DNA from 3 places in the Undibacterium sp. CY21W genome. Region 1 is predicted to be linked to each of the others. Evidence: predicted binding sites of a transcription regulator. Region 1 holds the regulator's gene; each other region holds the start of a gene.
The links. The regulator HrcA, encoded in region 1, represses chaperone genes, less so after heat shock. The targets are predictions, from matches to a motif close to TTAGCACTCNNNNNNNNNGAGTGCTAA.
Positions count from the first base shown of each region.

Region 2: groES (co-chaperone GroES) is a predicted target of HrcA. The motif match lies at 3,368-3,394, and genes of this name have one in related genera.
Region 3: rpoH (RNA polymerase sigma factor RpoH) is a predicted target of HrcA. The motif match lies at 3,344-3,370, and genes of this name have one in related genera.

Region 1 covers NZ_JACOGE010000002.1:607,061-612,433, reverse strand. Annotated here, with positions in the region: gene H8K29_RS07395 (NAD kinase) at 1-567, opposite strand, end outside; gene H8K29_RS07390 (HAD family hydrolase) at 642-1,328, shown strand; gene hrcA (heat-inducible transcriptional repressor HrcA) at 1,373-2,392, shown strand; gene H8K29_RS07380 (response regulator) at 2,405-2,788, shown strand; gene fur (ferric iron uptake transcriptional regulator) at 2,853-3,281, opposite strand; gene H8K29_RS07370 (outer membrane protein assembly factor BamE) at 3,412-3,897, shown strand; gene dapB (4-hydroxy-tetrahydrodipicolinate reductase) at 3,909-4,721, shown strand; gene H8K29_RS07360 (MotA/TolQ/ExbB proton channel family protein) at 4,735-5,373, shown strand, end outside.
Region 2 covers NZ_JACOGE010000002.1:272,635-278,007, reverse strand. Annotated here, with positions in the region: gene H8K29_RS05855 (OPT family oligopeptide transporter) at 1-678, opposite strand, end outside; gene groL (chaperonin GroEL) at 1,117-2,766, opposite strand; gene groES (co-chaperone GroES) at 2,817-3,107, opposite strand; gene H8K29_RS05840 (putative bifunctional diguanylate cyclase/phosphodiesterase) at 4,328-5,373, shown strand, end outside.
Region 3 covers NZ_JACOGE010000004.1:285,534-290,906, reverse strand. Annotated here, with positions in the region: gene rsmD (16S rRNA (guanine(966)-N(2))-methyltransferase RsmD) at 1-286, opposite strand, end outside; gene ftsY (signal recognition particle-docking protein FtsY) at 398-1,501, shown strand; gene H8K29_RS11655 (cell division ATP-binding protein FtsE) at 1,528-2,202, shown strand; gene H8K29_RS11650 (ABC transporter permease) at 2,238-3,152, shown strand; gene rpoH (RNA polymerase sigma factor RpoH) at 3,442-4,332, shown strand; gene H8K29_RS11640 (SCO family protein) at 4,532-5,113, opposite strand; gene cyoE (heme o synthase) at 5,110-5,373, opposite strand, start outside.

The DNA of each region.
Region 1 (5,373 bases):
CGCAGTGGAGCCAGTCGGGGTGGAGACAATCAACCCATCCGAGCGCTGGTTATACATGAAATGCGAATCGACTTCGACACTGAGCTCGACCATGCCGGAACCGGTCCCACGTGACACTACAATGTCGTTAAAGGCGAGACCGCTGAAGATCTGATGTCCTTCACGGACAACGATAGCCTGCAGCAGGCTGCGCCGTTCAGAGACGTATTTGCCTTCCAGCATCTCAGCAATCACCGGAATCATACGATCGAGCGGGATATCTGTAATGAAACCGAGCCGCCCCTGATTAATGCCTATCAGTGGGATATGGTATTGCGCCAGTTGCCGGGCGATACCGAGCATCGTACCGTCGCCGCCGACCACAATCGCGGCATTTGCATGTTTTCCTATGTCCGCGACTGACATGGCCTGAAACCCCGGTAATTCTATGTATTGCGCCGTTTCAGCTTCGATCACAACCGTATTGCCTGCGCGGTCAAGAAAGCTGGCGAGTTCACTCATTGATTCTGCTATACCGGGAGCATTAAATTTACCAACAAGTGCAATCGTTTTTGAAGGGACAGTCATAAAAAAAGAGTGGTGACGTGATTCGTCAGATTAGACCATAATTAGCGTAGAAATGAATCAACTGACTGCTATTTATGACAATTAAAGCTGTATTGCTGGATTTAGACGATACCTTGTGGCCGGTTGCGCCGGTGATTCAACATGCGGAAGCGAGCTTGTATCAGTGGATGCAGGAACATGTGCCAGCAGTGGCAGCGAATTATTCCGTCGAATCAATGCGGCAACGTCGCAATAAGCTGGTACCAACCGATCCCCGTTTTCAATACGACCTGTGGGTCTTGCGACATACCTTGCTTAGCCAGATATTCGCAGAACATGATGTGCCTGTCGCGAAGGCCGATCAGGCCATGGCGGTATTTGCCGATGCCCGCAATCAGGTGAGTTTGTATGATGATGTCGTTCCAGCGCTAAAGGTATTGTCGCAGCGGGTTCTGTTGGGTTCGGTCTCAAATGGCTTTGCTGATCTGTGTGAAATTGGCCTTGCTTCACATTTCCGTACATCGATTGCGGCACGTGAGTTTGGTTGCGCAAAACCTGATCCGCGCATATTTCTCGCCGCCTGTGAAGCACTGGGCGTAAAACCGCACGAAGCCTTATATGTCGGCGATGATTTATTGCTCGACGTGCAAGGCGCGCAACAGGCAGGATTGCGTGGTGCATGGATGAACCGGCATAGTCTGGAGATCAAGGATGACCGCCATCAACATATTCAGCCTGATGCGGAATTTAAAAATTTACATGATTTGACAAAATGGTTATGAAGTTTTCTATGTTCATGTTTGCTTCAGTCGCATAAAATGAACAGATGCTACTAGACACTCGCGCTCAAACTCTTTTAAAAGCCCTCGTAGAACGCTACATTGCCGATGGTCAGCCTGTAGGTTCGCGTGCTCTCTCAAAAATTTCCGGCCTTGATCTGTCGCCGGCGACTATCCGTAATGTGATGGCTGATCTGGAGGAGATGGGCTTGGTTGCCAGCCCGCATACGTCGGCTGGCCGCGTTCCCACTCCCAAAGGTTATCGCGTATTTGTTGATAAATTACTGACGGTGCAGGAAATCAGTGAACTGGGGCTGGAATCCCGGCTGCAATCGGGTTTGTTATCTCAACCCCCGCAAAAAATCATTGCGAATGCCGCACAGATATTATCCTCGTTGTCGCAATTTGCCGGTGTTGTTATGACGCCGAAAACCGAATCCATTTTTCAGCAGGTCGAATTTTTGCGGCTGTCGGAAAAACGCATTTTGCTGGTAGTTGTGGCGCCGACCGGAGAAGTGCATAACCGCTTGCTCCTGACGGATATTGATTACAGCCCGGCGCAGTTGTCACAGGCAGCTAATTATCTGAATCAGAATTTCAGCGGACATGCTTTTGAAGATGCACGCCTCGGTATTAATAGCGAATTACGGCAGTTGCAAACAGATATGACTAGTCTGATGCAAGCCGCTGTCGAAGCGGGCAGTGATGCCTTGTCTGAGCAAAGTGATGAAATGGTTATTTCAGGAAAAACCAATTTGCTGAATGTGCAGGATTTATCGTCCAATATGACATCACTGCGTAAGCTGTTCGACATGTTCGAGCAAAAGAGCAGTCTGATGCAATTGCTGGATGTATCGTGTAAAGCGACGGGGGTGCAGATTTTTATCGGTGGGGAATCGCAGTTGTTGCCGATGGATGAGATGAGCGTTGTCACTGCGCCGTATGAGGTTAACGGTAAGATTGTCGGCACCCTGGGTGTGATCGGTCCGACGCGGATGGCGTATGAAAGAGTGATACCGATAGTCGATATTACGGCGAAATTACTTTCTAACGCCTTGAGTCAGTAAAAGAGACATGCGATGTTAAATAAAAATATTTCCATATTACTCATCGACGACAACGATATTACCCGCGAAGTGTTACGTGTCGTGTTGCGCAACGAGGGATACACGGTTGCAGGTGAGGCGACAGACGGTGGAACCGGGCTGGATATGGCGCTCAAACTACGGCCGGACGTGATTATGCTGGATGTGGTGATGCCCAAAGTCAGTGGTCTTGACGTGCTGCCAAAACTTAAAGATATGTTGCCTGATACCAGAATATTGCTGGTGACAGCGAGTCACGATAAGGACATTTTGTCGGAAGCGGTGAAATCAGGCATACATGGCATTATTCTGAAGCCATTTAATGCGCAGAAAATTATCGATACCGTTGCTGGTGTCGCTGCAAAAATAAAAAAATAACCCAACACACTCACGCATCCGGTTACAAGCGCTTCAATGCTCATTGGTATGAGCACGTTGATACTTAATTTTTGTGCTCGCAGTTCTCTTTCGTGCAACTACCGTAGATGGCGAGTGAATGTTCTGCGATTTTAAAGCCGCGCTCCAGAGCGATGGTATGCTGGCGCTGTTCAATTTCCGCATCAAAAAACTCTTCAACACGACCGCAATCGAGGCAGACCAGATGATCATGGTGTGAGCCTTCGTTTAATTCAAAAATAGCTTTGCCAGTTTCAAAATGATTCCTGTGCAGCAGGCCTGCCTGTTCAAATTGTGTCAGAACGCGGTAGACAGTTGCCAGACCGACATCCATATTTTCATTCAAAAGTATTTTATAGACGTCTTCTGCAGTCAGATGGCGAACCTTACTACTTTGGAAAATTTCGAGGATTTTCAGGCGTGGCAAGGTTGCTTTAAGTCCGCTGGCTTTCAGATTTGGAGTGCTGTTTGTCATGTTTTCGGTCAAAAGAGGGCTATCTGCTTTATGATATCGGGTTTTAGGGCATGTTGCTCAATTACTGAGGGTACCTATGCGATTGTTGTTTTCAAAATCTGTTCAAGGTAAAGCCATCCGGCTTGCAGGCATGACATTATTACTGGGCGTATCAGCTTGCGCATCGAAACCGCCAGTGGCGGACAAAGCTGTGTCAGCAACGGCCGGTACGCAAATATACGCACCGACAGGGGTGAGTAAATTCCTGGGCTATATTTCCCCATATCGTATTACCGTTCAGCAAGGTAACTTCGTTTCTCAGGAAATGATGGCGCAGATCAAAGAAGGGATGACGCGTGAGCAAGTCCGTTTTGTGCTCGGTACCGCTTTGTTGACCGATATGTTCCACGAAGACCGCTGGGATTATCCTTTCCGCCTGACTAAGCCGAATGGCGAACAGGTAGTCAGTCAGGTCACCATTCATTTTAAAAACAATACGGTTTCTAAATTTGAAGGCGGTAGTCTGCCAACGGAAAAAGAATATCTGGCAAGGATTACCGAGTCGGCGCTGGGCTTAGATAAAGTTGAGTCGCTGAATGATCTCGACGGCACGCCGAAGAAAAAAGATAAAAAATAAAGAAAGCTGGTATGACTGCATTAAAAGTAGCGGTGGCGGGCGCTTCCGGCCGCATGGGGAAAATGCTGATTGAAGCTATCAGCAACGCAGACGACATGGTGCTGGCCGGTGCGTTGGATGTTGCCGGTTCCCCGGCAATAGGTACCGACGCTGGCGTATTTCTGGGCAAACCTGCCGGTGTGTTGATTGAGTCTGATCTGGCTAAGGCATTGGCCAACGCAGAATTTCTGATTGACTTCACACGTCCTGAAGGGACGTTGAAGCATCTCGACTACTGTGCCGCGCATGGCATCAAAATGATTATCGGCACGACAGGTTTTGACGATGCCGGTAAGGCAGCCATTGCAGCAGCGGGCAAACAAACCGCGATTGTCTTTGCGCCGAACATGAGCGTTGGCGTTAATGTCACGCTCAAGTTACTGGAAATGGCAGCCAAGAGTTTCGCCGAAGGCTATGACATCGAAATCGTTGAAGCACATCACAGACATAAAGTTGATGCGCCTTCAGGTACCGCGCTCAAAATGGGCGAGGTGATTGCGGATGCGTTGGGACGCGATCTGAAAGAAGTCGGCGTCTTTGCGCGCGAAGGTGTGACGGGCGAACGTGATCCGTCTTCTATCGGGTTTGCGACGATACGTGGCGGTGATATTGTCGGCGATCACACGGTGTTGTTCGCCGGTATCGGTGAGCGCGTAGAAATTTCGCATAAATCCTCCAGTCGTGTCACTTACGCGCACGGCAGTCTGAGGGCGGCACGTTTTCTGAACGATAAGGCAACCGGTCTGTTCGATATGTACGACGTGCTCGGGCTGAATAACCACTAATTTATCTATCGCAATGAACGCTGCAATCGCGCATTACTGGGAGCAGGCAGATCAGTTCGGGCACGCCATTGCCTATCTTTTACTGCTGATGTCTCTGTTGAGCTGGGCGCTGATTTTTGCCAAAGCCTGGTCTTTCTGGCGTGTGCGTAAAGCAGCACCGTTCTTGCCGAAATTCTGGCTCGCGCCGAGTATGGCCGATGCGCAGATGCTGTTACAACAGCGCGATAAAGAGCAGGTGTATCTGTCGTTGGCTGTAGCGGCGATGTCGGCAATGGATGCCGCTCAGCGTGCATCAACATTGAGTGCTGACAGCAGTCTGAATGACGCGCTGACGCGTGCTTTGCGCCAGCAACTGCAGGTAACCACAAGTCGTCTCGAAAATGGCTTGACGGTGCTGGCCTCCGTTGGTTCCACTGCGCCGTTTGTTGGCTTGCTTGGTACGGTATGGGGCATTTATCATGCGCTGACGACGATATCGTCCGCAGGTACGATACAGATAGATCAGCTTGCCGGGCCAGTCGGTGAAGCACTCATCATGACCGCTTTTGGTCTGATTGTCGCCATTCCTTCCGTGCTTGCTTACAATGTCTTTAACCGTTTCAATCGCATGACATTCGCTGAGCTGGATGGCTTTGCGCATGATCTGCATGCG
Region 2 (5,373 bases), 330 kb from region 1:
CATACCAGCCCATTTATCCATTTGCAGCAGTTTGAATTGCAGCAGTTTCATCCAGCCATCGCTGATCAGGAACTGATAGGCGCCAGCAAACAGCGTCGTCAGACCCAGCAGTTTGGCCTGACGCATGCCTTCTTTGCCATCGCCGGAATACAAAGTGTCGAGTACCACGCCACAAGCACGGCCTTCCGGAAACGGTAACTGATCTTCGTTAATGAAACGGCGTTTCAATGGAAACGCAACGAGCACACCAAGCACAGAGCAGACCACCATCCAGATCATCATGTGCCACCACGGAATAATTTTCCCTGTCACCAACATGTAAGCGGTAATCGGGGCCACCATCGGCATAGTCATATAGCCTGCGGCAGTAGCGATTGATTGCGCACAGTTATTTTCGAGAACGGTAAAGTCTTTAGCGATACCGGTTTTGGACAAAATCCGGAACAGGGCAAAGGCCAGGATCACGGAAGTCAGGCCAACGCCGATATTCACACCGGATTTAGCGGCGATATACAGCGCTGTCGCGGCCAGAATGCCGCCTAATAAAAAGCCAGTCAGTGCTGAACGGAACGTCAGCTGCGGCATGTCGCCACGATAAATATTCTTGAACCACCACTCGTCTTTCTGAGCTCGGGTCCAGGTGCGTACCTGCTCTTCAGATAATTGTTGCAGCGCCATTATGTCTCCGGGATGAAATAGGATACCAACCGCATCAGCGTGCAGATGACGGGCATAGGTATTTGCCAGTTTTATCAACGCTGATGTCGAAATAATGAAAATAATTTTTCAGATGCCGCAGTATCTGAGTCATCAATCTTGCTGTCAAGATGTGTGACGACAAATATCGTTGAACGTAGATTGCCTTCACGGTGATTCTTGACGTAACGCAGCAGAGCGGATGCCAGAGGTATCAGCAGCAGGAAGTTGGCGGGGGAGACGAGTGAAAGGAAGAGGGAATGAAAGCAGTACCGAAAGCAGAATTGACATTCGCAACGAAGAAGGAAATTCTGGTTATTTATTTTCCCCACAAATATGCTGCACGCTGAAATGAAAAAAGCTCTGCAAAATAATTGCAGAGCTTTTTAGTATGCAGCTCAAACTGAGCAGCAAGCGGTATTACATCATGCCGCCCATACCACCCATGCCGCCCATACCACCCATGTCGCCCATGCCACCAGCTGGTTTGTCTTCAGCCAATTCAGCAACCAGAGCGTCAGTAGTCAGGATCAGGCCAGCAACAGACGCTGCATTTTGCAATGCGGAGCGTGTTACTTTTGCTGGATCCAGAATACCCATTTCAATCATGTCGCCGTAAGTGTCATTAGCAGCATTGAAACCGTAGTTGCCAGAGCCGTTGATGATCGCGTTGACCACAACAGATGGTTCGCCACCGGCATTTGCAACGATTTCACGCAATGGTGCTTCGATTGCTTTCAACACCAGCTTGATACCAGCTTCTTGATCTGCATTGTCGCCTTTGATCACGCCAGCTGCTGCACGAGCGCGCAACAGAGCAACGCCACCGCCAGGAACGACGCCTTCTTCTACTGCAGCACGAGTTGCGTGCAGAGCATCTTCAACGCGGGCTTTTTTCTCTTTCATTTCAACTTCAGTTGCAGCACCGACTTTGATCACAGCAACGCCGCCTGCCAGTTTGGCAACGCGTTCTTGCAGTTTTTCACGGTCGTAGTCAGAAGTTGCTTCTTCGATTTGCGCGCGGATTTGTTTTACGCGTGCTTCGATAGCGATAGCCTGACCAGCGCCGTCAATCACTGTCGTGTTTTCTTTACCGATTTCTACACGTTTCGCCTGACCCAGATCTGTCAGAGTTGCTTTTTCCAGTGTCAGACCGACTTCTTCAGCGATCACGTTACCACCAGTCAGGATAGCGATATCTTCCAACATCGCTTTACGACGATCACCAAAGCCCGGCGCTTTTACAGCAGCAGTTTTCAGGATGCCACGGATGTTGTTAACCACCAGAGTTGCCAGTGCTTCACCATCAACATCTTCAGCGATGATCAACAATGGGCGGCCAGATTTAGCCACTTGTTCCAATACTGGGAGCAGATCACGGATGTTCGAGATTTTTTTGTCGAACAACAGGATGAATGGGTTTTCCAGAATAACGGATTGTTTTTCTGGGTTATTGATGAAGTATGGTGACAGGTAGCCACGGTCAAACTGCATACCTTCAACGATGTCGAGTTCGTTGTTGAGGGATTTGCCATCTTCAACAGTGATCACGCCTTCTTTGCCCACTTTGTCCATTGCGTTTGCAATGATGTCGCCGATGTCAGCGTCAGAGTTAGCAGAGATAGAACCAACCTGAGCGATTTCTTTATTCGTTGTCGTTGGGCGGGACAGTGTTTTGACTTCAGCAACCAAAGCGGTTACTGCTTTGTCGATACCGCGTTTCAGGTCTGTTGGGTTGAAACCCGCTGCAACGTATTTGAAACCTTCGCGAACGATGGCTTGTGCCAACACTGTCGCTGTCGTTGTGCCGTCACCAGCGTTGTCGGAAGTGCGTGAAGCTACTTCTTTCACGAGCTGCGCGCCCATGTTTTCCAGCTTGTCTTTCAGTTCGATTTCTTTAGCAACAGAAACGCCGTCTTTAGTTACTGTAGGCGCGCCGAAAGAGCGTTCCAGAACAACGTTACGGCCTTTAGGGCCCAGAGTGACTTTTACTGCATTTGCCAGAATATTTACGCCATTAACGATTTTCGCACGTGCGTCATCGCCAAAAATTACTTGTTTAGCTGCCATGTTATTTTCTCCAGAATCTTGTGGATTTCTATAGTGCTACAGGGAAAGAATTACTTCTGTACGATCGCGAAGATATCTTCTTCACGCATGACCAGCACTTCGTTGCCGTCAACTTTGACAGCCTGGCCAGAGTATTTGCCGAACAAAACGCGGTCGCCGACTTTCACTTCCAGTGCGCGGATCGAACCGTTATCCAACTGCTTGCCAGCGCCAACGGCCAATACTTCACCTTGATCTGGTTTTTCAGCTGCTGCGTCTGGCAGAACGATACCGGATGCAGTTTTTGTTTCTTGATCCAGACGTTTGACGATAATGCGATCGTGCAGGGGACGAAGATTCATATTAACTCCTAAAATAATTACAAAAGTAAAACTACCGAAGTAAAACGGGGCTTATCACAAATTCAGACAGAATGACATTGAAGCATCACCTGATTTGCATAAGTCCCATCAGCAAACAAACAAAAATGTGCGCCGTAGATGGTGTCAGTGTTCGCCACTTTCAAGCCCTTTACTTCACACATACATGTGCTGCACAAGAGCCACCACGCTAACAGCGGCTAAGTTGCCTGCAATGCTGAAACCAGTCGATTTTAACATTGTTAGCACTCTCTTGTGTGGAGTGCTAATTGTATGGACGAGGTCAGGTTTTTTCAAGGAAGAATGTTGAAAAAGCAGTTTTATTTTAAAAATCAGAGGCTTAGCGACGCTTTTGGCTGGTTATCATTTTCAACGTCCACATAACAAGCCCGGCAAGTTCTCGCAAACTGTCTGATAGGCGATTAGGGCAGGCGCATTCTCGCGGCAAACTTGCTGCATATCTTAATTTTCCGTTCTTCACGTACTGACCACTTTAAGCAGATGGGCGCGATGTATTTTTGTGCCCGGCGGTGTCGGCAGTCTCAGGCGTGTTCGATGCCCTCAAAACCCGGAAAATATACTCCCCGGAGTATGTATACAAGCCCAATGTTTCTGATGAGATTTGGGGTGTTTTGCCAAAAACAGGGGGGAGTATGCGGATTTTCGCTTTTTCTTTACCATGCCGTTTGCCGATGCAGGCTTGCTGTGTCGCGGCCGATGTGATGGCTTCGGGTGTTGTTGCGTTCGCGAACGATAAAAACTGCCTTAGAGGGCGCGGCGTGATCTGTCAGTGTATGATGGGCTGGTGCTATCGGTGTATGCCGTAGTTTTGGCTGCAACCAGCGTCTGGAATGTGGATAGGCATGTGCATGAAAATGCGTCAAAGGCGACGTCAACATGAGTAATGCGAATCGTGAAATGTTGCTGCATGGAAATTAATTGTCTAGTATACGAACGCTTTGAAATACGCACGCTTTGAAACTAAGGCAGTTTTTAATATCAGGCTTTTCCGCTCGCCAGCTTCATTTTCCGGTTGACTTCTGACAATATGAGGGCAAGAGCCTTCAATGCACGAACATGCGCCGGGAAAATTCAGAAAGCTCATTTTCTGATCAAACACAGTTCGGATATTTCTTGTGGTAACAAGACCGGTTTTACGTTCTATCAATTGCTGCTTACTACAATGAAATGCACAGAGAGACGTGGATACTCAGACATTTATTATTTTTTCACTGGTGGTCGATGTCATTCTGATCATCACCATGATTCTGCCGTGGCTACATGAGCGCGATGACTGGCATGCGCTGTTCTGGGCCGCAGGTCAGGCTGGCATTACCTGTGGCAGTGGGCTGGCATTTCAGCAATTGCCGCAACAGCTGAATCCTTTGCTTTCTGCCGGTTTGCTGACCATCAGTATCAGCGGATTCTGGGCAGGCACCGAATATTTCATCGGCAATCTGCGCCGTAAGCATGTCATGCCTATCGCGGCTGCATCTGCACTTTTTTGTCTTCTTCTCACGCTGTTTTTTTTCAACGTGCCAGCCATGAGAGAGGCAACAACGAAGATGTTGCTTGGCACCGTGATTTTGTGGTCCGGCATCCGTGTATTGTGCATGCAGCGTCACTTTCGTCTTTTGGGGATGATTTTAATCATTCGCGGTGGCTACAATTTACTCACGGTGCTGAACCTGATCCCCGACCGTTTGGACGTCTGGTTCATGTTTGGATTAATCGTCAAAACATCGTCAACCCTTTGTCTGATTTATGCGGTACTCGAAAAAATACGTGAACGTTACGCCAGTACCATTGATTGTCTGAGTAATGGCCTGTTGATTCTGAACATGGATGGCATCATTCATGTCATTAACGAACGCGGCGCGCGTTTGCTTGGATATTCCTCAACGAAAGGCATGGCCGGCTCGCCCGTGGTGAACCACGTGAACGGGCTGGATGCTCATGCGGTCAAGAGCTATTTCAAACGATTCGCCGCTGCGGCCGGCAATTATCCTTTGGTCGAGAATATTGTCGTTCTGCTGCCAGACAAAGGACAGGTGCCCTTAGAGCTGATTTCCTCGCCCTATTATGAACGTGGGCGTCCTTACTGCATGGTGCAGATGATGGATATCAGCGAGCGTAAACAAAAAGAGGCGATACTGCACAAGGCTGCGCACTACGATGATCTGACTGGGCTCTTCAATCGTCATGGCTTTTCCCAGGAGCTGGCGCGGGTGATCGCTCAATCGCAGGA
Region 3 (5,373 bases), on a different contig from region 1:
GCGTATGCGACTCCACCATCGTGACCAGACGCGCGCCACGGCTGGCGGCTTCAAATCCCAGCGCGCCGCTGCCGGCAAATAAGTCCAGGCAACTGACTTGCGCCCAATTCGCGTTAAAAAGATGGTTCAACCAATTAAATGTCGTTTCACGGACACGGTCTGGCGTTGGTCTCAGGCCATCGGCCTCAATCACGCTTAACAAGCTGCGCTTCCACTGGCCGCCGATGATTCGCACCTGATGGGCGACTCTTTGAGGAGATACGGGTTTTTTAGTCTTGGTTTTCATTAGTTGAATGACACTGGTAAGTCAAATTACCCGGCGCGGTCTGTTAGAATGGCTGCATTCTAATACTTGGGTCAGCAGTTTGCAGCTTCCCCTCTCCGACAAAATCATCCGATGTTTAGTTTTTTCAAAAGAAAACCCAAAGAAGAACCGGTAGTAACGCCAGAAGTCGTTGCTACGCCTGCTTCTGCGGCAATACCGACTACGCCTGCCGAGCTGCCGCAGACAATTGCCGAACCAGCAATACAACCGCTCGCTGCGGCGGCGCCAGTAACAGCAGCCGTAGAAACGGTATCAGCGCCTGCGCCACAACCTGAACAAAAGCGTTCATGGCTGAGCCGTCTGAAAGCTGGTCTGGCCAAAACCTCATCGAATCTGACCACGCTGTTTATCGGCGCGCGTATTGATGATGAGCTATACGACGAACTCGAAGCGGCTTTATTGACATCCGACGCGGGCGTCGAAGCGACGCTGTTTTTGCTCGATACGCTGAAAAAGAAAGTCAAAGAAGAAAAATTAACCGAAGCAGAACAAGTCAAAACAGCGCTCAAAGCGTTGTTGCTGGAATTGCTCACACCTTTGCAAAAGCCGCTGGAACTGGGTCGTCATCAACCGCTGGTCATGATGATTGCCGGCGTTAACGGCGCAGGAAAAACCACCACCATAGGCAAACTCGCGAAGCACATGCAGGTTCACCATCAGTCCGTGTTGCTGGCGGCTGGCGATACTTTCCGTGCTGCAGCGCGCGAGCAATTATCGATCTGGGGCGAGCGCAATGATGTGACGGTGATTTCGCAGGAATCCGGCGATCCGGCAGCGGTGGCGTTTGACGCTGTTGCCTCCGCGCGCGCGCGCGGCACCGATGTGGTGATGGTTGATACCGCAGGGCGTTTGCCGACTCAATTGCATCTGATGGAAGAACTGAAAAAGATCAAACGTGTGATTGCCAAAGGCATGGAAGGCGCACCGCAGGAAGTGTTGCTGATCATTGATGGCAACACCGGACAAAACGCGCTGGCACAAGTCAGGGCGTTTGACGATGCATTGCAACTGACCGGTTTGATCATCACCAAATTAGATGGCACAGCAAAAGGCGGCGTTCTGGCTGCAATTGCGAAGACACGCCCGATACCAGTCTATTTCATTGGCATCGGTGAGCAGATCGAGGATCTGCAACCATTCAACGCGCAGGAATTCGTCGACGCCTTGTTTAATTAAAATCACAGACAGTCAGTGCAACGATCATGATCGAATTCGATAACGTCACTAAACAATATTCGCGTGATGCCTACGCTTTGCGCGATATCTCTCTGACCATCCAGGATGGAGAACTCATTTTTCTGGCGGGCCCCTCTGGTGCCGGAAAATCGACTTTATTAAAAATGATCGCAGGCATAGAAAAGCCGACCAGCGGCCATGTCATCGTTAATGGTCAGGATGTCAGCAAACTCAAAACCGGCAGCCTGCCGTATTTGCGCCGCAAGCTCGGATTAATTTTGCAGGATCAGAAATTACTGACCGACCGCAGCGTTCTCGACAACGTCATGCTGCCACTGATTGTGACCGGCGCTACTTCGGGTGAAGCAGAATCACGTGCCTGCGTCGCACTGGAAAAAGTCGGATTGCTGGATAAAGCCAATGCCTTGCCGCTGGAGCTTTCCGGTGGTGAACAGCAGCGTGTTGCGATTGCGCGCGCCATCGTGAATCGCCCCAAAATTATTCTGGCTGACGAACCTACCGCTTTTCTGGACAGAGACAATGCGAACAAAGTGCTGAGCGCATTGAAAGCATTCCAGAGCGCCGGCGTCACTTGCATCATATCCAGTCACGATGAGCAATTCCTGGATCAGGCCGACCGCGTGATCTATCTGAGCAATGGACAAATCTCGGATTCATGGACAACAGGCGCTGCCGCCTGACTTCCGTCTGCTATTACGCCTTCAAGGAAATCCCTATGACCATCTGGTTTCGTGAACATCTGTTTGCACTGAAAAGCGCATTCACCCACTTGCGCGCCGGCACCGGAAATTTCATCTTCAATGTGCTGGTGGTCGCCATCGCGCTGGCGCTGCCGATTGCCGGACTCACGCTGATTGAAAATATCCGCCCTATCTCTTCACAGTTATCGATAGAACCGGAAATCAGTATTTTTCTGACGACCGACACCGCGCGTGAAAATGCAACTGCATTGTCAGTACCTATCAAGCGCCTGCTGAAAGACAGCAACATCAGCGGCAAACTGAGCTTTACGCCGAAAGAAAAAGCACTGGCGGCGATGCAGGATGCATCGAGTCTGGCAGAAGTGCTATCAACACTGGGCGGCAATCCCCTGCCGGATGCTTACGTGCTTTCGCTATCGAATAATGATGCAGCAAAACTCGATAAACTGGTCGAACAACTGCAGGCCTTGCCCGATGTTGAAGTGGTTCAGGTTGACTCAGCCTGGGTCAAGCGACTGGCGGCTCTTGTGCAGATATTGCAGATAGGTTTGCTGTTTCTGGCAACGACACTGGGCGTAGTCGTAATTGTGGTCGTGTTTAATGCGACCCGTCTGCAAGTCATTTCGCATCAGGCTGAGATTTCCGTTACCCGTTTATTAGGTGCGACCAACAGCTTCATTCATCGCCCCTACTATTACACTGGCGCGCTGCTGGGGCTGCTGGCGGGAAGCCTGGCGCTGGCCGCCATTGCTGCCTCTCTGCAGCCACTGAATCAGGCCATTGCGGAATTTGCCAAACTGTATGCCTCCGAATTCCGGCTGGTACCGCTGGGCATATTACCCAGCCTGATGTTGCTGGGTGTCAGCATGTTACTGGGGTTGGCTGGCGCTTATCTGTCCGTCCGCCGTCAACTGGCGCGAACAAACTGATACATAATGATTTGCAACTTTCCCAAAAATCGCTGCTCTAACCGCCTGGTTAAAGCAGAGTAAGAAAGCTGATTCCAGAAATTTCTGCTGGGTTACCAGTGGCGACCACTGGCAACAATACTCGGCGAGGGTCTGGAATACCCGCTTTTACCTCTGACCTCATCTTGATGAAATCATCATTTTCACGAGAATTAGCACTCTTCTCAAGAGAGTGCTAATATTAGGAAATAGTACGTTTGTTCAGAGTTATTTTTTTGCTCGGACTGCAGTAATTGAGAGGAACAACACAATGACTTCAAGACAACTTATTCCAGCATCAGACAGCACAGCGCTGGCGCTCGGCTTTACAGGTACGCTGGGCAATATTGACGCTTATATTTCTGCGGTCAATCGCCTGCCTATGCTGACGCATGAAGAAGAAATCGATCTGGCGACCCGCCTGCGTGACAATAATGACCTGTCCGCTGCGCAACAGATGGTGATGTCGCATCTGCGTCTGGTTGTATCCATTGCCCGTGGTTACCTCGGCTATGGCTTGCCACACGCCGATCTGATCCAGGAAGGCAATATCGGCCTGATGAAGGCGGTTAAACGCTTTGACCCTGATCAGGGCGTACGTCTGGTGTCATACGCGATGCACTGGATTAAAGCCGAAATGCATGAGTACATTTTGAAAAACTGGCGTTTAGTCAAAGTTGCGACGACCAAAGCGCAACGCAAACTGTTTTTCAATCTGCGCAGCCACAAAGAAGGTCTGGAAACCATGTCGCCTAAGCAAATTGATGCGCTGGCGAAGACCCTCGATGTGAAACGCGAAGAAGTGATCGAAATGGAAATGCGTCTGTCTGGTCGCGATATCGCGCTGGATGCACCGACTGATGATGATGACGATAAATTCGCACCGATCGCTTATCTGAAAACAGAATCAGAAGAGCCTACGCAGGTACTGGAATCACGCCAATACGATCGTTTGCAAAGCGAAGGGCTGGAATCGGCGTTATCAAAACTGGATGCGCGTTCACGTCACATTATCGAATCGCGCTGGTTGAAAAATGACGATGGCTCTGGTGCGACGCTGCACGAACTGGCAGATGAATACGGTGTTTCAGCCGAACGCATTCGTCAGATTGAAAGTGCGGCGCTGAAAAAAATGAAAGGTGCGCTGGTCAGCTTTTCCTGATCACACCGCACATGAAAAAAGGCACTCTGCGGAGTGCCTTTTTTTATTGTTTATTCCCTGAAAATCGATAAAAAGGGGGAGTATCTGTGATTTTGCACCTGATCTCCTTGAAAACAATGGGGGTTTAAATATACTCCCCCCAGTATATTTAAGGCTCAGCAGGCCGTTTTATATGCCCGCGCCAGCCTGTTCAGCAAAATTACTTCAGTAACAGCTTTAAATCGTGAACGATAGGTTCCGCACCTTGTCCATGGCGCAGGAATAAACGGATGCGGCCTTCGGTGTCAAAGACATAGCTGCCCGCCGTGTGATCCATGGTGTAACTGGTCGGCGTTTTTCCGTCCACTTTCTGGTAATACACTTTGAAGTCTTTTGCCACTTTTGCCGTCGCGGCGGCATCGCCATACAAACCGAGGAAGCGCGGGTCAAAGTTCGGCACATACGCCGCCATCAACGTCTGCGTATCGCGTTCTGGGTCTATCGTGACGAACAAGACCTGCACCTTATCTGCCTGTGGCCCCATTTTCTGCATCACATTCGCCATTTCCACCATCGTGGTCGGGCAGACATCAGGACATTGGGTGTAACCAAAGAACATGACCACCAGCTTGCCACGAAAATCCTTCAGCGTACGGGCTTTGCCATTGTGATCGGTGAGGGCAAAATCCTGCGCATAATCGAGCCCGGTGAGGTCGGTATTATTGAATTTTTCTCCGGGTTTGCCGCAAGCCGCCAGCCCTGCGATCAGAATGCAGGCGAATAATTTTTTGAGTAAGTTCATAGTCGTATGTAATGATCAACCAGCAGCGCCGCAAACAGCAGCGACAGATAAATGATCGAATAAGCGAATGTTTTACGGGCGAGAATATCATTGTAATTGCGATAAATCCGCCATGCGTACCAGAGGAAAATCGCCCCGAGAATGACAGCACTGACAAGATAAATCAGGCCGCTCATCTGCACGGCATACGGCAGCATCGTTGTGGCAAACAAGGCGATGGTATATAGCCAGATATGAAAACGGGTAAATTCGGGGCCATG